DNA from 2 places in the Halobacillus sp. 12SKB genome. Region 2 is predicted to be linked to the other one. Evidence: predicted binding sites of a transcription regulator. Region 2 holds the regulator's gene; the other holds the start of a gene.
The links. Region 2 encodes Rex, which represses fermentation and respiration genes when NADH is low (regulators of the CRP and FNR family bind a similar motif). Its sites were predicted from a motif close to TTGTGAAATATTTCACAA; they were not measured.

Region 1 (5,735 bases), 1.2 Mb from region 2:
GCTTACTTTGATTGGACAAACATCGGCACATGGATTGCCGTAAGCGGAGCAAACTTCCTTGGTTCTATCAACATGACAGGCCTTCCTGTCGTCATCGGCTTTGTCTTCCTGACCGCAATCATGAACATGTTCATCTTCAGTGGTTCTGCCCAGTGGGCCCTTGAAGCACCGATTTTCCTGAAGATGTTCTATCTATTAGACTATCACCCAGCGTTCATCCAAGCGGCTTATCGTATTGCCGATTCATCGACGAACATCATTACACCGATGAACCCGTACATCATTATCGTCCTTGCGTTTATGAAAGAGTACGATAAGAAAGCTGGTCTTGGTACCTTGATCGCACTCATGCTGCCATACGCTTTAATCTTCTTGAGTGTCTGGATTGTTTTATTACTAGCCTTTGCTCTATTAGGCATTCCGTTTGGCCCTGGCGTGGGTATGTATATAAATTAAATCATTTTGTGAACATGAAAAGGGCTCCCTTAAAGGGAGCCCTTTTTCTGTATAGCAAATAAAGATAATACGCCAGGTTGGTCTAGCACTTTTAATATAAGCCCCGGCATCTACTAAAAAAAGAACAGAATAGCATCGACCTCTATCCTGTTCTTTTCAGTTCTTAATAGGGAGATTTCATGTAGTGGGACATGAGACCAAAGCGTTTTGATTCCAATTCCCAAAATTCCTGTTTTTCAAGATTTAGCTTTGGGTATTCAAAAATTTCACACAAACAGGTTCCGGTACGTGAACGTCCGATTGAACGAGGGATAGCTTCCCAGTATTCTTGTCCCTTTCAAACAACGTCATTGTGTTTGACTTCTGGTTCGTCGCAATTAAGAATTCTTCAGAAGGATCCAGCACAAAGTCACGCGGCCAATTTCCTTCCGTAGAAGTCCATTCTACAAACGTTAACTGACCATTGTCCTGATCGACTTTGTATGAAGCAATGGAGTTATGTCCTCGATTTCCAGCGTACACAAATTGTCCATCTGAAGAAATATGGATGGCACTTCCGTCATTGGTTTCGTTAAAGGTTTCCGGGATTGTTTTAATCGCCTGATGCTGTGTGAAACGACCGTCTTTCTCGTCATAGTGAAGGACAAGGACTTCTGAGCTCAACTCTGTCATAACATACGCGTACTTTTGGTTCGGATGGAAAGTGATGTGTCTTGGACCACTGCCAGGTTCTGTGTTGAAGACTTGCACCTGAGTTAAATCACCTTGATCTGCGGCGTACGTGATCACACGATCACTTCCCAGGTCAATCGCGATGACGTATTTTTCATCAGGTGTGAAACCAGCATAATGCATGTGCGGTTTTTCCTGACGCTCATGAGGACCAGTGCCTTCATGTTCAATGACAGATGTAGCTGGATTCAATGATCCATCTTCATTGGTTAAGTAGGATACGATATTTCTGGTATGATAATTCGCTGTGACCACCGTGTTCTTCTCATGATCGACACTCACATGACACGGAGGTGAGCCTGCAGCGGTTTGGATATTTAATTTGGTCAGCTCTCCTGTTCCATCCTGAATGGAGAAGGCTGTAACGCCACCGTTTTCTCCTTCTTTTGTGACGGCATATAGATTTTTCTGGTCATCACTCACCGTCACATACGTCGGGTTACCCAACTCTGCTGCTAATTTCACGTCTTTCAATTCTTTATTGTCTGTATCCAGCGTGAACTGATATACACCTTTACTATCCTGTTTTGTATAGGTTCCAACATAGCCAACAAACTTTCCCATTACAAAAACTCCTTTATTTCGGTTTTATTAAAAGATCCTATCAGATAGATCGTTCTCCTTCATTATCTCATAAACGGTTTCGCTTCTAAATCACATCCATCCCCTTTATCTATACCCGGGTTTCATCACATTAACGCTACATCCATATCTTGTCATACTGAATGCAGGAACGTATGATGAACATATAAACATGAAAATGATCAGACTGGGAGGTTGGAGCATGAGATATAAAAGAAAAGATTACTTCCGTTATGATTTCAAAGAGCCACTCCAAGCTTATTTCCGTATTCATAGAGTTGGCATAAAAGAAGTCAATACTTCCAAAGGGGAAGCCCGAATCATAAACATCAGTCCTCAAGGGATGAAGTTAAATACCAACTTAGATCTCCCTCACCAGGATGGGCACGAGATCAAATTGTCCATCAGCTTCAACCTCAATGACCACCCTTTCCTCCTACCCGGAAGCATTGTTTGGAAGAAAAAAGTCGCTGGGTTCAATTATGGAATTTATATGGACCTGGATGAATCGGAGAGTAAAAGGTTAGTGGAAGAGCTCAAAAAATATGCCAACAACCATAATAGAATTGACAAATAAACGGTCAACACCTGAGGGAGTATATAGTTTCTCCTCAGGTGACTTTCATCTTAATCTTGTTTTCTTAACGAGTTAATTTTCTCCATCCAGATTTTCCGTTTATACAACACAAATCTATACTTTTTGCTATCGGTTGTTTTAACAATTATCCCATTGGGGATGATATGCCATGTGTTTCTAATTGTGACTTCTGCAATGTCCTTGAGTTCAATCATAGTCTCTTCACTTTGTATATTGACTTTATGAGGCCTATGAATTAATGCATTCCTGGTTAAATATAATTTCCCACCCACAGCTTCTACACCTTTGAAAAGATCGGCAGCTCCCTCGTACTCATATTCTCCTGACATAACACATCTCCTTTTTTTAGTTTAAATCTATGTGTATCTCATCTCTTTATATGGTGAGCATACCCTTTTATTTTCACATAAATCCCCAGAAGTAACATGAACTCTATCCCTCTATGTGAAAGTCACCTATATAGATAGCTATCATTTGTATAGTTCACATCCCCTACAAGACCTTTCTCAGAAATCACTTATCCAGACCGCCTTAATAAGCGGTCTCCAAGACATTTGATCTTAAGCCATTCAAAAATGTGTACAACATTTGAACAAGAAATCGCTTACTTCGTATGTAAATGATTTCTTTGTGAAATTTTACACAAAAACTATTGTATCCACTCTAAATATATTGCACAATAAATATGTGAAATACTTCACAAACATAATTCGAAGGTTCGGGAGGAATTCAAATGACTACAAACCATGTAAACCGTGTTGCCTTGATCGGGGCTGGAGCTGTGGGAAGCAGCTATGCTTTTGCGATGTTGAACCAATCTGTGACGCAGGAATTCGTCATTATCGATTTGGATGAAAAGAAAGCCATGGGAGATGCCATGGACCTGAATCACGGGAAAGTATTCGCTCCGAATCCGACTAAAACCTGGTACGGAAATTATGAGGACTGTAAAGATGCAGATATTGTTTGCATATGTGCAGGAGCCAACCAAAAGCCTGGGGAAACTCGTTTGGATCTTGTGAAAAAGAACTTATCTATTTTCAAAACGATCGTGGATCAAGTGATGGCTAGTGGATTCAACGGCATTTTCCTTGTCGCAACGAACCCTGTGGATATTCTTACTTATGCAACATGGAAATTCAGTGGACTTCCGAAAGAACGTGTGATTGGAAGCGGAACGATTCTCGATTCCGGGCGGTTCCGGTATTTGTTAGGGGAGTATTTTGATGTCAATCCGACAAACGTCCACGCCAATATCATAGGAGAACATGGGGACACAGAACTCCCTGTATGGAGTCACGCGACAATCGGTGGTGTACCGGTACTTGAACTGGTCCGCCGACATGAACCTTACACCATGGTGGACCTTGAGGACATCTTCACCAATGTACGCGATGCCGCCTATCAGATCATTGAGAAAAAGGGCGCCACTTATTATGGCATAGCCATGGGTCTGACACGGATTACGAAAGCCATCCTTCGTAATGAAAACAGTGTAATGACCGTCAGTGCTTACTTGAATGGTGAGTACAACATGCAGGACGTTTATATCGGTGTACCAGCCATTATCAATTGCCAGGGCATCCGTAATATCGTAGAGCTGAACTTAAGTGAAAAAGAACAAACGCAGCTGGAATACAGCGCAGATGTACTGAAAAATATCCTGGCTGATCATTTCGAAGTGAAACCTACCCACTAGACTGTACAGAAAGAGTGATAACGGATGTGGTTACAACAATATGATCCATTTTCAAACGTATGGCTGAGCGCTTTGGTCGCTGCGCTGCCGATTATTTTCTTCTTTTTAGCATTGACGCGTTTCCGGATGAAGGGCATTCTCGCTGCCCTTCTCACCCTTATCCTAAGCGTCCTGTCTTCCGTACTATTCTTTGACATGCCGGTTGGGAACGCGATAGCTGCTTCTTTTCATGGAATCGCCAATGGACTATGGCCGATCGGTTACATCGTCATCATGGCTGTTTGGTTATACAAAATCGCCGTGCGCACTGGAAAATTCACGGTCATCCGGTCAAGTATAGCCAACATCTCTCAGGACCAGCGCCTGCAGCTTTTGCTCATCGGATTCAGCTTTAACGCCTTTCTGGAAGGTGCAGCCGGGTTTGGTGTCCCTATTGCCATCAGTGCCGCTCTTCTTGTCGAGTTAGGTTTTCGACCTCTGAAAGCAGCCGCTTTATGCTTAATTGCAAATGCAGCATCAGGAGCATTTGGAGCCATCGGTATTCCTGTCATTGTTGGTGCACAGATGGGAAACCTCGAAACGATGGAATTATCTCGCACCCTTGCTTATCTATTACCTTTGATTTCTTTCATCATCCCTTTTTTACTCGTGTTCCTTCTTAATGGAAGAAAAGGGGTCAAAGAAACCTTACCTGCCCTTTTCGTGGTGAGCGGAATTTACACAGGAGTGCAGCTCTTTACCATCCTGTTCCTCGGCCCAGAACTTGCCAATATCCTTGCAGCCCTTGCAAGTATGGCTGGACTTGCTTTGTTCTTACGGAAATGGCAGCCGAAAAACATTCATAGAGAAGAGAATGCCCCAGCTGTCCAGCAGACGGAAACTTACAGTATCAAAGAAATCATTAAAGCCTGGTCTCCGTTTTATATTTTAACGGCTGTCATTACAGTTTGGAGCCTCCCTGCCTTTAAAGCCTTATTCAGTGAAGGCGGGTTACTGGCCAAAACAACACTCATGATTCCTGTTCCTTTTTTACATGGTGAGATTCAAAAAGCACCGCCGATTTCACCTGAAATCGTTCCCTTAGATGCCATCTTCCAATTAAACTTACTATCTGCAACAGGAACAGCGATATTGGTTGCTGTTCTGCTTACCGGGTGGTTCAGTTCAGCAATCACCCTGCCGGAAGGAATGGACTCTCTAAAAACGACGATCCAGGAACTATGGATTCCGATACTGACCATTTGCTTCGTCATGGGATTTGCCAATCTATCCAACTTTGCCGGTTTGAGCTCTTCTATCGGACTCGCATTAGCAAAGACCGGTGATTTGTTCCCTCTTGTCAGTCCGGTCCTCGGCTGGCTGGGCGTGTTCATTACAGGATCCGTCGTCAGTAACAATGCTTTGTTCGGACATTTGCAAGTGGTCACAGCGAACCAGATCATGGCAAACCCGGCACTCTTGCTTGCCGCGAACACCGCTGGCGGGGTCATGGCCAAACTCATTTCTCCACAGTCCATCGCCATCGCGACGGCGGCTGTTAAACAAACCGGACAAGAGTCCGCCCTATTTAAGATGACGTTGAAATATAGCCTGTGGTTATTGGTCTTCGTTTGCCTAGCTACATTCGTATTATCTTTGTTTGGAATATAGAATACGGCTGTGACGTGT
Region 2 (5,735 bases):
ACCAAATCAAACCGCTTCGTCGGGTCCGTTTCGGTACGTTCAAGAAATTTTGAAGATAAAATAAGTCCCGTCAGTCCGAACGGAATGTTGAAGGCGAATAACCACGGCCAGTCGAGATACTGGATGAGAAATCCACCGATGGTCGGTCCGATGGCTGGTGCGACCATGGCGGCAACACCGTACACGCCGACGGCAAGTCCCCGCTCGTAGCGTGGGAAAGAGTTGAAGATGAGCGCCATGGCGATCGGCATCATCAATCCACCCGCCATTCCCTGGATCGCCCGGGATAAGATGACCATATCTAGCGTCGATGAAAAGAATCCGAGCGTGGAGCCCGCAAGGAAAATACAGAGTCCGACGAGGTACACTTTCTTTTTCCCGAACCGGTCACCGAAATAGCCGGTGAGCGGCATCGTCATCCCCATTGATACCATGAAGATCGTCAATATCCACCCGACCGCGACGGCATCCGATTCGAAAATCTCGATGAACCGTGGCAGGATCGGGTTCAACATACTATTGTTCAAAATGACTGTGAACGTCCCGAACAGCACAGACACGACCACAAGCCATTTATTAGGCAGTTTACTCAATTGTCTCACCCGCTTTCTTTCGATACGCGAACTATTCTTTACTATACCACCTCAGCTGTTCGTTAACCATGATTCCGCATGTTTCGACTGTAAGCGCCTTCTGCGCTGCCAAAGGTTTACGACATTTCAATATGGGGGAAAAAGTCATACCAACGACAAAAGGAGGTTGTTTAATATGGGACGTTTAGAAAATAAAATCGCCGTCGTCACAGGCTCTGCAACCGGGATCGGTGCGGCGACCGTAAAACGATTCGCCAGTGAAGGAGCGAAGGTGGTCTGCGGCGATATTAATGTAGAAGAAGTACAGAAAACCGTGGATGAAGTAAAGAGCAAAGGTGGAAAAGCAGAAGCCGTAGAGCTTGATGTTTCCGATGTGGACAGTGTCCAGAAGTTTGCCAATTACATCAAAGAGCATTACGGGAAGGTCGACATCCTGTTCAACAATGCAGGTGTCGATCAAGAAGGCGGAAAGGTCCACGAATATCCGGTCGAGCTGTTTGATCAAATCATCGCTGTAGACTTGAGAGGAACTTTTTTGACGAGCAAATACATCCTCCCGCTTATGCTTGAAAATGGAGGATCAGTCATCAATACATCATCCATGTCCGGCCAGGCCGCGGATCTCGACCGCTCCGGATACAACGCAGCGAAAGGCGGGATCACGAACTTCACGAGAGCGATGGCGATCGACTATGCGCGTGAAGGCATCCGTGTCAATTCAATTTCCCCAGGCACCATCGAAACGCCACTCGTTCAGGAGCTTGCCGGAACGAAACAGGAAGAAGAAGGCCGGGAGTTCCGTGAAGCGAATAAATGGGTTACACCGATGGGAAGGCTCGGACGTCCGGAAGAAATGGCGAATGTCGCCCTTTTCCTTGCCTCGGATGAAAGTTCATATGTGACAGGAGAAGACATTACTGCGGATGGTGGCATCATGGCTTACACATGGCCTGGCAAGATGCTCATGGACAAAAGCTGGAAAGAGAACACAGAATAATATAAAAGAAGCTCAGCGTTAGGCTGAGCTTTTTTTATTCCGCGTTCTTATAGTAGATCAAGTTGTCCGTCCATTCCCCAAACTCATGAATGAACCCTTTTCTAGTACACTCATACTGCAACCCAATACTTTCCACCAATTTGATGGAGGGAGAGTTATCCAAGTTGATATGAGCCTCGACCCGGTGGTAATTCAATTGATGAAAAGCGAGCTGTAATGCTTCTGCCACGGCTTCTTTTCCGAAGCCCTTTTGCCAATGTTGGTTATGTAAAGCATACCCGATTCTTCCCCACTGAAAGTCATATCTTACTAAGGTAGAGAAATCAATCATCCCTACGTGTGTATGGTCTTCCTTTAGAAAAATGCCGAAGACGTAAGCTGTATCCCCTACAGCCAGCTGCTGGTGTTTCTCCACCAGTTCACCAAACCATTCTTTCGTACATTCACTCATATCGATCTGTCCTTCATCATGCCGGTGCTTGGACGGAAGACGGCTCTCGAATCCATGCAGCCAGCTTTCATAATCACTTTTTTCAAGTGGTTTGATAACCAATCTTTCAGTTTCTGATCCTACCGTGAACGTTTCCAAATTCTTTCCCCCTAAAAAAACGAGTGAGAAACCAGATGATTTCACACTCGTTTTTCTTTCTTATTGGTCTTGTTCCACTTCCCCTTCGTTCAGTGGATAGTGCTTCAGGAAATAAACGAGCGCCTGCAGCTCGATGGCAAGATCGATATGATGGACCCTTACATTCGAAGGCACGCTGATCCTCGCTGGTGTAAAGTTGAGGATGCCTGAGATCCCCGCTTTCACAAGCCGGTCCGCAATTCCTTGAGCGGCCGATGATGGGACCGTGAGGATGGCAACGGAAATGTCGCCGAGCTTTTCCTCTAAATCGTCTATGTGCTCGACACCGACACCACCGACCTCAGAACCGATCCGCTCCTCGTTCGCATCGAAGGCGATTTCGATTTTCGTATTGTTGTTTTTCGTGAAGTTATAGTTCAAGAAAGCCGTACCCAGATTTCCGACACCGATCAATGCGACACGTGTCGTTTCATCCTGGTCGAGCGTCTTTCTGAAAAAGGAGAGCAAATACTCGACGTTGTAGCCGTACCCTTTTTTCCCGAGTGCTCCGAAATAGGAAAAATCGCGGCGGATCGTCGCTGAATCGACTTTGACCGCATCGCTCAGTTCTTTCGAAGACACACGCAGTTTGCCCTGGGTATGAAGGTTGTTCAAAAAGCGATAGTAGAGCGGAAGCCGCTTCGCTGTCGCCTGTGGAATCTTCGTTTGTTCGATATCCATTAGCACCGGACTCCTTTATCTGTTTCTCGTATAGTCGCCGTTCTTCCCGCCTGTCTTCTCTTTCAAGTAGGTCGGGCCGATGACCATTCCTTTATCTAACGCTTTGCACATATCGTAAACCGTGAGGGCTGTGGCGGAGGCGGCCGTTAGCGCTTCCATTTCCACCCCTGTGCTTCCCTTTGTCTTAACAGAAACCTCAATGTTTAATGTCGGCTGGTCTTCTGTTTCCCAAGCGAAGGACACATCGATACCTTTTAATGACAACGGATGACACATCGGAATCCAGTCAGACGTATTTTTCGCTGCCATGATCCCTGCGACCTGAGCCACGGAAAGCACGTCCCCTTTTCCAATCTCATGGTTGGTGATTTTATGATAAATCTCTTCGTTCACTTGTACACTCGTTGCTGCCACAGCCGTCCGTACGGAATCTTTTTTGTCTGAAATATCCACCATACGGGCGCGGCCCTGATCATTGAAATGACTGAACTCCGCCATTTTCTTCTACCCCTTTTTGTTAACAGTACTGATTGAAACACTACTCTTATTCTACCAAAAAATCAAACGGAAGTCGTTAAAGATTTCACATACTTCAGGAGCATTGTGTTGCTAGGGGACGCGCCTATGAGATACACTGATTTTATTGAGGTGAAACGACATGATTCTCATGCAATTGAACCAATTGACGAAGCGTTTCGGCGCCGAGTTGATTTTATCGAATATCAAATTGGAAGTGCAGATGAACGACCGGATCGCCATCGTCGGTCGAAACGGAGCAGGAAAATCGACCCTGCTTAAAATGATGGCAGGTGAAATGAGTCACGATGAGGGCAATATTTTCAAACCGAAAGAAACCACGATGGGCTACCTGGCCCAAAATACAGGGCTGCAGTCTGAGGAGACCATTTGGAACGAGATGGAGAAGGTGTTCACCCACCTGAAGGACTTGGAAAAAGAGCTCCGCTCCATGGAAGTGCAAATGGCGGATCCGGACTTGCTCGACGATCAAAAACGCTACCAGCAGCTGTTAGCGGATTATGACCGCAAGCAGGAATACTTTAAGACTGCAGGCGGTTACCAATATGAAGCGGATATCCGCGGCGTATTGAACGGGTTGAACTTCAAAAACTTCAACTGGGACACACCGATCAACTCCTTAAGTGGCGGGCAGAAAACACGCTTGGCACTGGGGAAGCTTTTGCTGACAAGTCCGGATGTCCTGATTCTCGATGAGCCGACGAACCATTTGGACATTGATACGTTAAGCTGGCTTGAAGGTTACCTGCAGAGCTATCAAGGAGCCGTCGTCATCGTATCGCACGACCGCTACTTCCTCGACAAGATCGTCAACACCGTATACGAAGTCGCGTTTCAATCATCCAAGCGATACCACGGCAATTACAGCGATTATTTAAAAAAGAAAGAAGCGGACTACGAGCAGGAACTCAAACGCTTTGAGAAACAGCAGGAAGAAATCAAGCGCATGGAAGATTTCATTCAGAAAAACATCGTCCGGGCGACGACCAGTAAACGGGCGCAAAGCCGTCGCAAGCAATTGGAGAAAATGGACAAGCTTGAAAAACCAAAGGACGACAACCAATCGGCGAAGTTCAGTTTCCAGACAGCGAAGCGAAGCGGTAACGATGTACTGAAGCTGCGCAACTATGCGTTCCGATATGATGACAGCAACGACTACCTTTTTGACAACGTATCCCTTGATTTGAACCGTGGCGATTCTGTGGCGCTCGTCGGTCCAAATGGTGTCGGAAAGACAACGTTATTGAAGACACTCATTGGTGACTTGGAACAGTCGAAAGGTGAAAAGCTGATCGGTACGAACGTGCAGATCGGTTATTACGATCAGGAACAGACAAAGCTGAACTCAACGAAAACCGTCCTGAACGAGCTTTGGGATGAGTATCCGATGAAGAACGAGAAAGATATCCGCACCATCCTTGGCAATTTCCTTTTCTCAGGTGAGGATGTCCTGAAGCCTGTCTCCGCGCTCAGTGGTGGAGAGAAAGCGAGACTGTCCTTAGCGAAACTGATGATGCAGGAAGCGAACTTCTTGATTCTCGACGAGCCGACCAACCACCTCGACCTCGATAGTAAAGAAGTGTTGGAGGCAGCCCTTGTGGATTATCCAGGTACGCTGTTGTTCGTTTCCCACGACCGTTACTTTATCAACAAGATTGCGACACAGGTTGTGGAAATGAATCCAGAAGAGACACGCCTTTTTCTTGGTGATTATGACTACTATGTAGATAAGAAGCGGGAAGAGTACGAGCTGCAGCAAATCGAAGAAGCCGAACGCCTGCAGAACGAACCGAAGCAGCAGGAAGTACAGCAGAAGAACAGTTTTGAAGAAGACAAAGCGGCAAAGCGTGAAGAACGTAAGAAAAACCGCCGCATTGCTGAGATTGAAGAAGAAATTGAACAGTTGGAAGCGAGACTCGAAGAAAACGAAGAGCTCCTCTGTGACCCTGACATCTATCAGAACCACGAACGTTCACTGGAAATCACAGAAGACAACACACAACTCCAAACCAAACTCGAAGCCCTCATGGAAGAATGGGAAACCCTCCATGACTGATCACTGACAGAAACAGGTGTACCAGGTCATCCAGAATATGGATGACCTGGTACACCATTTTTTTCCATATAAATAGTATTTGAACGAGTGCTCTCTTCCTTAGAGTGAACCCAAACACAGGATGATGGATGTTCACTTTTTAATGATGCATCCAGAGCCTATGCATAAGCGTGTATGAATGATGATTCAGTATCCACATAGTTTTCAACAGTTGAATAGCTTAATTAACAGTTTTCAACAGGG

Region 1: the regulator Rex is predicted to act here: its motif matches at 3,054-3,071, upstream of ACQ4XT_RS08670 (L-lactate dehydrogenase).

What each region holds. Positions count from the first base shown of each region.
Region 1 is NZ_JBRFWR010000001.1:1,798,821-1,804,555, reverse strand. It holds gene ACQ4XT_RS08690 (AbgT family transporter) at 1-456, shown strand, start outside; gene ACQ4XT_RS08685 (lactonase family protein) at 700-1,752, opposite strand; gene ACQ4XT_RS08680 (PilZ domain-containing protein) at 1,973-2,347, shown strand; gene ACQ4XT_RS08675 (GRAM domain-containing protein) at 2,398-2,697, opposite strand; gene ACQ4XT_RS08670 (L-lactate dehydrogenase) at 3,102-4,067, shown strand; gene ACQ4XT_RS08665 (L-lactate permease) at 4,092-5,717, shown strand.
Region 2 is NZ_JBRFWR010000001.1:647,632-653,366, forward strand. It holds gene ACQ4XT_RS03135 (MDR family MFS transporter) at 1-593, opposite strand, end outside; gene ACQ4XT_RS03140 (SDR family oxidoreductase) at 769-1,590, shown strand; gene ACQ4XT_RS03145 (GNAT family N-acetyltransferase) at 1,625-2,179, opposite strand; gene ACQ4XT_RS03150 (redox-sensing transcriptional repressor Rex) at 2,240-2,899, opposite strand; gene moaC (cyclic pyranopterin monophosphate synthase MoaC) at 2,915-3,397, opposite strand; gene abc-f (ribosomal protection-like ABC-F family protein) at 3,558-5,492, shown strand.